DNA from 3 places in the Geobacillus sp. C56-T2 genome. Region 1 is predicted to be linked to each of the others. Evidence: riboswitches for the same ligand, from Rfam matches in the RefSeq annotation. Region 1 holds a riboswitch; each other region holds the start of a gene.
What was found. A riboswitch is a leader RNA that binds a small molecule or an ion and turns the genes downstream of it on or off. The one in region 1 is predicted to bind cobalamin.

Region 1 (4,146 bases):
CGCCGGCACTTTTTCTTTCGACAGCCTCGGCTCGTTGACGCATTGCCAATATTTCTCCCGAAAGCTGCCCTTCCCTTTTTCCTCATCATAAAAGTCTTCCAAGCTAAATCCCATCACCGTCCGCACTTCATGCGGATCAAACAAATACCAGTCGCCGCGCTGTTCGACCTGTTCCATGAACAAATCAGGGATGCAAACGCCGGTGAACAAGTCATGCGTCCGCAGCCGTTCGTCGCCGTTGTTGAGCCGCGCATCGAGAAACGCAAAAATATCTTTATGCCACACATCCAAATAGACGGAAATGGCTCCCTTTCGCTGTCCCAGCTGATCGACGCTCACCGCTGTGTTGTTCAGCTGCTTCATCCACGGGATGACACCGGAAGAGACCCCTTTGAATCCTTTAATGTCGCTGCCGCGCGACCGAATTTTCCCTAAATAAACCCCAATGCCGCCGCCTGATTTCGATAAATTGGCGATATCGGTGTTGCTGTCGTAAATCCCTTGCAAACTGTCATCGACCGTGTCGACAAAGCAGCTCGACAGCTGGCCGTATGACTTCCCGGCGTTGGCAAGCGTCGGCGTCGCCACGGTCATGTATAGGTTGCTTAACGCCCAATACGCTTCCTTCACCAGCTCAAGCCGCCGCTGCTGTGGTTCGTTCGCCATGAGCGTCATGGCGATGACCAAAAATCGCTCCTGCGGCAATTCATACAGCCGCCGCTCATAATCGCGGGCCAAATACCGATCCGCAAGCGTGCGCAACCCTATGTACGTAAACAACTTGTCCTTCTCCGGATCAAGAAACGCACCGATGGACTCAATTTCTTCTTTCGTATAACGTTCAAGCAGCAGCGGATGATATACTCCTTGTTCCGTCAGCACAACAAGGAGCGAGTAGAAATCGCCATACCGCTTGCGCTCATCGTACCCGCGATGCCGTGCTGCCTCGCGGTACAGTTGCTGCAAATACAGGCGGGCGCACACAAACGTCCATTCCGGCTCCTGCTCACTAATATACGACAGCCCTTCCAAAATGGCGGTTTGATACAGCTGCCGGAAGGTGACCATCTCTTTTCGGCTGAGAAGCTGCCATACACGTTCTTCATATTCCTCGAGCGACAGACGGACAAAGTCGGCCGCCGCCTGCTCCACCAACCTAGCAAACTCCTCGCGCGAAAATGCTTTCTCTTTTCCTTGATCATCGACAACAATTGATTTCGTCGACACTGTCATTCGTTTCCCCTCTCCTCCATAAAAAAATCCGCTCGGGCAGGCGAGCGGATGAAACGACAGACGGAAAAAGGCAGACGAACTCCCTTTTTCTTTTCCCCTATCGTTTCATCTTCTCACACCCCGAAGAACATGAAACGTTCCAAGCAAGGCAGGTCTCCTGACTCGTGCATCGTCCTACTTTGGGGCCTTCCCAGCGGCGCTAAATGGCTCTTACCGCCAGTGGCCATCCCATTTCGTCCGCACATACAGTTGCGGGGGCAGTTCCGGATTCGCACCGGATTCCCTATTAAGTCCTGATGGACACCATTGCTTGGCGAAACGATATATAGTTGTTTAAAAAAGAGAACAAAACAATATATAGTGGATGATCATCCTGATGGAACAAGCATATACTAAAACAACAAGAATTGCAAGGGACAAGCGAGATTTTCTCGATCAATCCTTAGAAACACTGTCCTAGAAAGGGGGTGATTTAAGGGCGTAGGCCGCTTCCCAGCCGCGTTTCTCAAAATCTACAAACTTGTTTTTATCTGCCTCCCTTTCCGCGCCCTTTTTCCCATAATCTTTCAATATGGCGCCGCACTTGTTCAGCGTATTGCCGGCTCAAGCGGGACATCCCTTCATTAAGAATAATAGCGGCATACGATGCGCTCGGCGCAATTTCCTCTGCCTGTTTGTCAACGACAACATACGTAAGTGCGGGGACAAACTGCCCGTGAAACTGCACATCGACGTATTCTCGGCGGTACACACCGGCTGGAACTCCTTCGCGCCGATCAAGATTCGCCACATAGTGCTCCGGAATTTTATACAGCACCCCCTCGACCCGATCGCCGGGGGAAGGCACAATATCGGCCACTCCGCCCTCCCTCCTGCACGAATATCGGGTAAACGCCAGCCGATAGTCATCAAGCACGGCCCGGCCCATCACTTCAAAATGGGGAACAGTGGGCCGAAAATCGCGTTCACTCATGCACGAGCCATACGCAAAATACAACACTTCCTTTGGAGAATGGAGAAACGTCATCCAATCACCCCCGAAAACGAGTTGAGCGTGTTGTGTGAGCCATTCTTCCTGCTCCTGCGGATAAACATAAGCGTAACAAGTATACGTATTGCCATCAGCATCCGTTGCGACAACAGTGATTCGCTCATAATGATTCAACTCCCCCGGGCCGTGATACCCTTCAAGTTGATCGAGCAAAGCAAGCACCGCTTCCGGATCGCTTAGTTCGAACATTTCGCCGTGAACGGTCCCGTTTCCGTCCACCATCGCCGGATAGCCAGCTGGCAAATGGAACAGCCTCCCTTTCACCGTCACTTTGCGAACGGACTGCACATAATTGGCAATCAGCCGATGATTGCGTCCTCCTATCCGCAGTGTCCCATACACAAATACATTAATCGTTTCCATTTTGATTCCCCTTCCGTCTTTGTGATTTATCGTTCCATTCCCTTTGAATCCTCACAGCTCACCAAGCGTTGAAACATCCCCCAGGCGTGGCGGGCGGCCATTCCGCCCGGGGAAACAGCACTGTCAGCGAATCGGCCAGCTTCCTCTTTCCACCGTCCGCCGGTTCCACACATCCTTATAACGGTGATAGCATGAAAGGCAAATTTCCACATCCATCTTGTATTGCTTCAATACATCCAAATGACCGTTTAATGTGGAATCATCAAAAATAGTGAACGCAATTTTATAGTCGGTGTCGATTTGCCGGCAGAGCGAATGCAGCTCGCGAAGATGGCTCATATCAATATCATCGTACAATTGAACACGTCCGCCCTTTTTCCCTTCAATGAACGGTTTCGCCTTTTCTTGGATCACAGGGTCATGAAGGACGTAATACGCCACCATGAGCAGCCCGTCCTCAAGCATATGTTCAAGCGTCGGAATCCATACTTTTTTCATGAACGGTTTCTCCTGCTTAGACGAGAGCAAATTTTCCCGGACTAAAATCCACGCCGGTACGCTATTCTCGGACAAGAACAAATAATGTGTCGGGCTGATGCCGCCATGGTACGGATGCCCCTTTCCAATCAACAACTGTGCCGTTAATGTCCCCATTACAAATCCCTCCTTGATTTTTTTGCTTTTGACAATGGCATTATAAAAAAAAATGGTCACCGGCTAGGTGACCATTTCCCGCTTTTCATAATTTTCATATGACATATTCATAATCATCTTGCGACACAATGATGCGATAAGGAATTTCGCATTCCCAGCGATACCCTCTTCCCCGTACATTGACGATAATCTGATCAATCGGTTCAGAAAAACAAGATGCTAGCCGTTTCCGCAATTTTTCGATCATTTTTTTCACAACGTCGTCCCTCACATCCTCCCCTTCTCCCCATACTTCTGCTCGGATGTCACTGTACTCTCTGACGTTCGGCGCCGCCTTCAGCAAACATTGAAGCAATTTAACCAGGCGATCCGGCAATGGAACCGAATCGCAAGGACCGTGGAACACCGCGTTTCTCCGCATATCCAAAATCACGTACTGATCGTCTTCCTCAGCCAGCTCGCAAGCTTCCCCATAGGTAATGGGCAAGCGCCGATTTTCTTCGATGAGGAGAAATAAACACTCGTCTTTCTCTGCCTCCGCTTTTTCACGCACATTCACTTGCAAGCGGACGTTGTCAATCTCGGTTTGGTACAAATGGCTGTCGGTCTTTTTCTCCGCTTGGTCAAGCAATTCGAGCGCTTTTTTCGGATCCCCAAGCTGATTATAAGCAATCGCACTGGAACAGAGCGCGCGAATATAATGATACGGTTTGAGGGCTTGATGGGTTGACTTCCAAACGAATTCGAGCTGCTGAATCGCCTTTCTCCATTTCCTGTCATACAGCTCGAGATGGCCCAAATGATAACGGCAAACCGGGTCCTCCGGATCAAAACGCAACGCTTCT
Region 2 (4,146 bases), 900 kb from region 1:
GAATTTCAACGGGGTCGACACCGCCTCGATCCAGCGGACGAGAACGAAAAAAACGATCGGTGAGAAGCTCGGGCCGTGCCCGCTTTGCGGAGGGACCGTCATCGACAAAGGAACGTTGTACGGCTGCGACCAGTACGCGAAAACAAAATGCTCGTTTACGATCGCCAAACGCATTCTCGGCAAATCGATTTCAGCGGCGAATGTGAAAAAGCTGCTGGTAAAAGGAAAAACCAATGTCATTAAAGGATTCAAAAAAGGCGGAAAAACGTTTGACGCTGTCCTTGTGTGGGATGAAAACGAGAAGAAATTGTCGTTTCAGTTTCCGAAGCGGTAATGAAGGCAACAGAGGAAATAGGGGGCGGGGCGCTTGGCCCAAGGGCGGACCGATGGCGTCCCGCCTTTTTTGCCGGTTACTCCGTTTGCGGCTCTTGAATCCGTTCCATCAGCCGCTCCGGCTCGCTTGGCGCGGCAAAACCGAACCGCATGATCCGGCCTCCTTTTTCATAAAGGATACACCGAATCGGATCAGATGGAAACGATTTTGTTTTTAAACAATAATAATATTATGTAAACTAAAATCCCGCCCGTCTCCCTGAAGGCTAGTCAATGGTCGGGCGGCCGGCGGCAAGCGGCGATGCGAGCCGGGCGGTCGGGATAGTCGGTAAAGATCCCGTCTACGCCCATGGTGCATAGGCGCGCCAGATCGTGCGGCGCATTGACGGTATAGACGTGGACGATGAGCCCGCGGCGATGGGCGGCGCGCACTCGCTCTTTGGTGACGGCCGAAAGCGGCAAGCCGATGCCATCGGCGTAGGAGGCGATTTGTCTCAGCCGTTGATCGTTCCAATGTTGCGCTTCCCTTCCGTCGATCAATTGGATGAGCGGAATGCCGCGCGGAATGAGCCGACGCAGCGCCTCGAGGCTTTTTCGGGAAAACGATTGAAACATGACGCGGCCGGGGCGAAACATGTGATGGCTTTGCAGCAGGTGCGCGACGGCCTTTTCGATGCCGGGCTGTTTCGTTTCGATGTACAGCGGGGCTTCCACACACTCCGCTTTCAACATCTGAATGACCTCATCAAGCGTCGGGACGCGCTCGCCGGCAAAGCGTGGAGCCAACCACGAGCCAGCATCCAACTTTTTGAGCTCACGAATTGAAAAATCGCTGACCTGCCATGGCGATCGGCGCGGATAAACGGTTTCGGCGTTTGTCGTCCGAGCGAGTGTGGCATCATGCAAAGCGACGAGCTTCCCGTCTCGGGTGGCCCGCACATCGACTTCGATATAGTCGGCCTGCATGCGGGCGGCGAGGCGGTAGGACGTGAGCGTATGCTCCGGCGCGTGTCCGGATGCGCCGCGGTGGGCGATGATGATCGGTTTCGGGGCGACGGACGGCTGTGCGGCGGTTGATGCGGCGAGGCCGAGCGGCAGGCACAATAACCACAACACATGAAGCCATTGGCGGAGGGCGGCGGTTTGGCGCAACGTCGTTCCCCCCTTTCTCTTTGCATTATACTTTATTGAAATGAAGCGATTGTGAAGAGATGGTAAAGATGTGGTGAAACGCACGGAACATGAATCATTATTTGTATTTTGCTTCCTTTTGCAAAATGGTATGCGTTTTGATTCGAAAGGGGAGGTTTGTTGCTGCCTACTGTAAGTGCCAACAAAGACGTTGGGCTATAGCCAAGCGGCAAGGCAACGGACTTTGACTTCCGTGATGCGCTCGTTCGAATCCAGCTAGCCGAGCTGAATGGCCGGACGGGGCGGCTTTTGCCGCGTAGCCGGCAGGCAGAAACGGTTTCCGCCATGTCGTGCGGGGCCGTTTTTTCATTCGCCGGACAGCAAGGACGAGTCAATACGTTCAACGTCTAGTTTAGCAAAACTCCACATCCGCTTTTTCAAATATAAACAGCGCCGCAAAAAAAGCGTAGTCGGCAGGACTTTGGCGAATGGCGGCGAATGCAAAAAGGGAAAGGGGAGAGCGACAATGAAAACAGCCGATTTATGCGATCAATTTTTAGACGAGCTGCAAGTATGCGAGGTGCCGTTCCAATCATATGGCGGAAAACAGATGTTTTCCGGACCGATTGCGACGGTCGACGTGTTTGAGGACAACGTGCTTGTCCGGGAAGCGCTCGAGACCGTTCCAGCGGGGACGGTGTTGGTTGTCGACGGAAAAGGGTCGCGCCGCGTTGCGTTATTCGGCGACCGATTGGCGCAAATTGCCTGCGAGAGAGGGCTCGCTGGCGTCATTATCCACGGCTGCATCCGCGATTCAGCGGAAATTGGCGCCATGCCGATTGGAGTAATGGCGATCGGCACATGTCCCGTGAAAAGCAAAAAAGAAGGAAAAGGCGCCCGCGATGTCGTGCTTGAATTTGGCGGCGTCCGTTGGGAACCGGGAGCGTACGTGTACGCCGATGCGGACGGCATTGTCGTGGCCCGCGACGATTTGGCGGCAAAAAACGGTTGACGGCAGCGTCCCGCTTGTACTACGATGGAGACGGATGCTTGTTCCATGACAGTGTAGATATGGTGAAGAACCCACAAGGTGCCTGAGCTCGTCAAACCGGCTCGGGTGAAAAGGGAAGTCCGGTGAAAATCCGGCACGGTGCCCGCCACTGTGATGGGGAGCTTTGCGGCAACAAGTCACTGAAGGATGCTTCGGGAAGGCGCCGCAAGCGATGATCCTAAGTCAGGAGACCTGCCTTGTTTGGGTCGGACGGATGCCTACGGGACTATAGGCAGACGTGCGGGAGAATGGTGGCCGAACTAGGCACTTTTAGGCTTCTTTTTTGGTTTCGTACGCATTTTTCTGCACCTCTGCTGTAGAGGTGCTTTTTTATTTTTCTTGGAGCGAAGCTGAAAGGTGTTTATTTCTACCAATCTTGCAAAAGGAGGAATTCGATGGCGACGTGGGACTTGCGGGGAATGAGGCATCATTTGTTCATTTGCAACGGCGGGACGTGCCTCCGTCATGGCGGGGAGGAAGTGACGCTGGCGGTGCGCGAAGAGATCGCCCGTCTTGGTTTGGACGATCTTGTTCATACGACACGAACGCGCTGCAACGGCCGCTGCCAAGACGCATGCGTGATGATCGTCTACCCGGACGGCGTCTGGTACCGACAAATGACGCCGGAAAAGGCGCGGGAGGTGGTGCGCATCCATCTTTGTGAAGGGGCGCCGATTCGCGAATGGGCGACGTATGAGTTTGATGAGGAGGCAGGATGCAAATGGGCGCCAGCAGGGGAAAGCGAGGCGCCGGTTGGGAAGCGGAAAACGGCTAATGAACCGAAGGGGGCGAATCGATAACGATGCGAACAAGTCGTTGGCTTGCCATCGCGGTGCTATTGACAAGTTACTTCTTCTTGACGAATGAACAAGACGCGTATGCCATGCACATTATGGAAGGGTTTTTGCCAGCGAAATGGGCGCTATTTTGGTGGGGATTGTTTCTTCCATTTTTCTTGTTGGGTTTACGTCGTCTCGTCCGCACGCTGAAAGAGCATCCGGAGCAAAAGCTGCTCATGGCTTTGGCCGGGGCGTTTACGTTCGTGCTGTCGGCGCTGAAAATTCCGTCCGTCACCGGAAGCAGCTCCCACCCGACCGGCATCGGCTTTGGGGCCGCGTTGTTTGGACCGTGGGTGATGGTTGTCATCGGCACGCTAGTTCTTCTGTTCCAAGCGTTGCTGCTTGCTCATGGCGGATTGACGACATTGGGGGCGAACGCTTTGTCGATGGCGGTCGTTGGGCCGCTGGTTGCGTTTAGCGTGTATCAGCTGCACCGGCGCGGTCTTGTTTCACATCGGGTGGCGCTATTTTTAGCTGCCTGTTTGTCAGATTTGGCGACCTATGTCACTACATCCGTTCAATTGGCAGTCGCGTTTCCAGCGGCGGATGGCGGCGTGCTCGCTTCGTTTTTAAAATTTGCCGGCATTTTTGCCATCACTCAAGTGCCGCTGGCGGTGACGGAAGGTATTTTGACGGTGATGGTCTGGAACTGGCTCGCTTCATACCAAGCTTCTCCGCTATTTGAACGGGAAAAGGGGGCGTGATTCGATGAAGAAAAACTGGTGGCTGTTCGCTTTCGTCGTGGTGTTGATCCTTCTTCCGCTTTGGTGGGCGCGCGGCTCCGAATTTGGC
Region 3 (4,146 bases), 1.4 Mb from region 1:
ATGTCGTCTTGCCGCTGCCGTTCGGCCCAATGATGCCAAACAGCTCCCCTTTCTCCACGGAAAACGTCACCCGGTCAAGCACTTGAGTCGTCCCGTATCGGTGCGACACCTCTCGCACTTGCAGCATCGTCATCCCAACTTTCGCTTCGTTTTTCGGAAAAACAAAACGGCAAACAGCGGAGCGCCGACGAGCGAAGTGATAACGCCAATCGGCAGCTCGCGCGGCTCGATGATCGTCCGTGCCGCCAGATCGGCGAACACAAGAAACGCCCCGCCGTACAAGAGCGATAGCGGCAAAAGCACCCGGTAGTCCGGCCCGCATAAAAGCCGCACGATGTGGGGAACGACAAGCCCGACAAAGCCGATCGTCCCCGACACCGACACCGCCGCTCCGGTGAGCAAGGCGGCCGCCGTCAAAATAACGATTTTCCGGCGCGCAACGTCAACGCCGACATGAAGCGCCACCGCCTCGCCGAACGCGAACGCGTTCAACTCGCGGCCGTTGGCGATCAGTGTTGCCGCACCGACGAGAAAAAATGGCAACAATAGTCCGCTATACGTCCATCCGCGCATCGCCACGCTCCCCATCAGCCAAGAGATGATTTGCCGCAATTCGTCGCCGGTCAAAGCGATCATGAGCGAAATGAAGGCGCTAAAAAAGGCCCCGAAAATAATGCCGGCTAAAATGATCGTCTCCACCGACATCCGCCGATCGACGGCGCGAGTAAACGCCAAGACGGCCGCAAGCGTCGCCATGCCGCATACGATGCTGACGATCGGCAGTGTAAACGTGCCGAACAGCGGCCATTGCCAGCCAAGGAAGATCACGAGCACCGCGCCGACCGACGCGCCGGATGAAACGCCGAGCGTGTACGGGTCGGCGAGCGCGTTTTTCAAAAGCCCCTGAAACGCCGCCCCAGCCAGCGCCAACGAAGCGCCAACCAAAAAGGCGAGCACGACGCGCGGCAGACGGATCGCCATCACAATCGGCACCCAGTCGGAAGGAACGTCCGACGAGAGCGGCATTCCGAGCCATTGCGACGCGAGAATCTCGATAATAGAAGAAAAGGGAATCGACAGCGACCCTGTCGATACCCCTGCGAGCAGCGAAAATACAGCCGCCGTAACGGCTAGGATATACATCGGTAGTTTACTGAAACACTTCCGGGTAAATGGCTTTGGCAAGTTCCTCGACCCCTTCGGCGAGGCGCGGACCCGGCCGGCTGACCAAATCGGTGTTGACATCATACACCCGCTTGTTTTTCACCGCCGGCACATCTTTCCAGGCCGCGCGCTCGAGCACTTGTTTCGCCCCGCCGTATGTCGTGATGATCACATCCGGCTTATAGGCCACCGCTTTTTCCTCGGTCACCATCGGCCAGCCTTCCAAATCGCCGGCGACGTTTTTCGCTGAAATCACTTGAAGCATCTCATCCATGAACGTTCCTTTGCCGGCCGTATACAGCTGCGGCGGCGGCGACACTTCCACCCACACATTCGCCCGCTTGTCCGCCGGAATTTGTTTCGCTTTTTCTTCGATTTGCGAAAGCTTTTCTTTCATCCCTTCAATCACTTGCTTCGCTTTGTCCACCGTTCCCGTCGCTTTGCCGATGAGCTCGATCGAGGCGTACACGTCCGCAAACGATTTCGCATCATTGACGACAAGCACGGTGATGCCGGCGTCTTTCAATTGCTGCAAGCCATCGCGCGAGTTATGGGCGCTTGACGCATGAGCCAAGACGAGATCCGGTTTGAGCGAAATGATTTTCTCGACATTAAACTCCATCCCGCCGATTTTCGTTTTTGTTTTGACGTCTTCAGGATAATTGTCAAAATCGCTGACGCCGACAATTTTTTCACCGAGCCCTAACGCGTAGGCGATTTCCGTATTGCTCGGGATGAGCGAAACGATCGTTTTCGGTTCCGCTTTGATGGTGACCTCTTCCCCAAGCCCGTCTTTCACCGTCACCGGAAACGCCGATTGTTCCGCTTTCGGCTCCTCTTTTTTTGTCGGCTGGGCGCTGCTGCCCGCTCCGCTGCTGCAACCGGCAAGCATAACGGCCAAAAGGATGAGAGCAGCGAGCGCCGCAGACCATTTCCAACGCTTCATCCGTACGTTCCCCCTTCAATGATGTATGTACAATAAAAAAACGCCCATTCCGTCCGGTTGGGGAATGAGCGGAAAACAGACCGCCAATGGGCACAACCATGCCCTATGCGACTGTTTCCGCGTCTCACCCCCCGAAGATTCGGAAACTGCGGCAAGCAAGGCAGGTCTACTGGCTCATGCGTCATCCTACTCTGAAGCCTTCCCGTACGGAAAACAGCGCAAGCCATCCGTCCGTACAGTGGCGATTTCATTTCGTCCGCATTGACAGTTGCGGGGACAGCTCCGGATTCCCACCGGATTCCCTATTAAGCCTTTTCGGCACCTTGCTGCGAGTTGATTGAGTTATCGGATATGGACATTTTTATATTAAAGCAAGGCTTGGCATTTGACAACTATGAATTTACAGCGGGCTGGCGGAAGAGGTCATCGATCCACTTTTGCGGTCAGGCAGCTCGGCTCCAGTGTCCGTGTTTTGTACGGAACGCCGCATGCACCATTGCATCGAACTCCGCGATGTCAAATGCCGCCACGTTGCCTGCCTCCACTCTCTCCCCTTCACCGTTTGCCAACGACGCGTTCCTTTGAAAAACAGGAAAAGACGCCCCCCCTCTGGCCCGGCGTCTTTCCCGAATGCAAGCTTCATCTCCTCACTGCTCGATGTATTTTTCAAACACAAAGCCGAAATCTTTCACCGTATAGTTCTTTTTCGCTTCCGTCAGCCATTGAAACGCGTATTCATTCACGGCCTGAAAATCGGCCGACACATTGGCGCTGTCGCCGCGCATGTTGGCAAACACCTTGGCCGCCAGCTCGAGGCTCCGCTCGGCATAGTCGAGCTTCATTTCATTTTCGCGGCAAATGTCGGCGATCGCAAGCAGCGATTTATACAAATCTTTCAGTTCCTCGATATGTTTTTTATGCACATCAATCGAGTAGGCGTGCGACCCGATTTTGAATTTGATTTCCGCGTCCATATCGACCGTTCCGGCCGTCTCGAGCGACACGTCGGAAATCGGATGCTTGTAGTAATCGTAGCGGCGCAGCGTCCGTTTTTTGCTTGCTGCGCTCGTGCCGTCCAGATGAATGAGCGCACGGTTGGTGAAGCAATACTCATCGGATTTCGATTTAATAAGGAAGTAAATTTTTTCTCCATCCTCGTGCATCACATAATCATCGGCATCGACTTTGTCGTAGTCTTTCGGTTGAATGACCGAACCGATGTCGCTCAATCCAAGCACATCGGCCGCGACTTTTCCAAACATGCTCATTTCTCGCCCCGACCCCTTCCATTTTTCATTGGCTCGCGCCACTCCGCAACGGGCAGCAACGCACGTTGTTTTGGCAGAGCACCGCATCCTCTATAGTCATACGTGGAGGGCAAAAAAAAAGTTTCATGTTTGCCAACCATTGAACGGCCCAACGCCTTGTTCAGACGGCGTCAGGCCGTACACGCCACTACAGTTCCCCGCTCAGTCGCGAGCCTTTGTTCGTAAGGCGCAGGACGATCAAATACACAAGCCCAATGGCGATCCAAATCAGTCCGAGCTTTTTGCTGAGCGGATCGAGATTGATCCATACGTAGCCGATGACGACAAAACCGATGAGCGGAAACAAAAGATGGTTGATATAGTCATGGCTCTTTTGTTTGCGCAAAAAGTAGTTCATCACCGATACATGCAAAAAGAGAAATGCAGTCAGGGCGCCGAAGTTGACAAGCGAAGCGAGCTTATCGATTTGCGAAGCGAACACCGTCGTGACAATGAGCGAAATGACAGCGACAAGCAAGGTGCTTACGTACGGTGTTTGAAACTTCGGGTGCACTTTGGCCAGCACGCCGGGCAATTGACGGTCGCGACCCATGCTATACAAGATGCGGGAAATAGCCGCCTGCGCCACAAGGGCGTTGGCGATTCCCCAAGAAAACGCCGTGGCAATGATCGTTGTCCATTTGAGCCACGGTCCGCCTGCCAGCTCCGCAATCTGATAAAACGCCGCGTCTGCGTTTTTAAACGTCGTATAATCAGGCCAAATCAAAG

Region 2: another riboswitch for cobalamin. It lies ahead of GC56T2_RS08855 ((2Fe-2S) ferredoxin domain-containing protein); the one in region 1 lies ahead of GC56T2_RS04465 (ribonucleoside-diphosphate reductase subunit alpha).
Region 3: another riboswitch for cobalamin. It lies ahead of GC56T2_RS11050 (ABC transporter substrate-binding protein); the one in region 1 lies ahead of GC56T2_RS04465 (ribonucleoside-diphosphate reductase subunit alpha).

Annotation. Positions count from the first base shown of each region.
Region 1 covers NZ_VJWB01000001.1:858,381-862,526, reverse strand. The annotation lists gene GC56T2_RS04465 (ribonucleoside-diphosphate reductase subunit alpha) at 1-1,233, opposite strand, end outside; cobalamin riboswitch at 1,364-1,557, opposite strand; gene GC56T2_RS04460 (gamma-glutamylcyclotransferase family protein) at 1,760-2,647, opposite strand; gene GC56T2_RS18015 (hypothetical protein) at 2,771-3,301, opposite strand; gene GC56T2_RS04445 (winged helix-turn-helix domain-containing protein) at 3,396-4,146, opposite strand, start outside.
Region 2 covers NZ_VJWB01000001.1:1,753,523-1,757,668, reverse strand. The annotation lists gene GC56T2_RS08880 (DNA topoisomerase III) at 1-334, shown strand, start outside; gene GC56T2_RS08870 (glycerophosphodiester phosphodiesterase family protein) at 604-1,485, opposite strand; tRNA gene GC56T2_RS08865 (tRNA-Gln) at 1,677-1,749, shown strand; gene rraA (ribonuclease E activity regulator RraA) at 1,991-2,476, shown strand; cobalamin riboswitch at 2,536-2,729, shown strand; gene GC56T2_RS08855 ((2Fe-2S) ferredoxin domain-containing protein) at 2,911-3,315, shown strand; gene GC56T2_RS08850 (energy-coupling factor ABC transporter permease) at 3,318-4,058, shown strand; gene GC56T2_RS08845 (energy-coupling factor ABC transporter substrate-binding protein) at 4,063-4,146, shown strand, end outside.
Region 3 covers NZ_VJWB01000001.1:2,218,762-2,222,907, forward strand. The annotation lists gene GC56T2_RS11040 (adenosylcobinamide amidohydrolase) at 1-133, opposite strand, end outside; gene GC56T2_RS11045 (FecCD family ABC transporter permease) at 130-1,185, opposite strand; gene GC56T2_RS11050 (ABC transporter substrate-binding protein) at 1,151-2,110, opposite strand; cobalamin riboswitch at 2,253-2,451, opposite strand; gene GC56T2_RS11055 (PH domain-containing protein) at 2,758-3,372, opposite strand; gene GC56T2_RS11060 (APC family permease) at 3,566-4,146, opposite strand, start outside.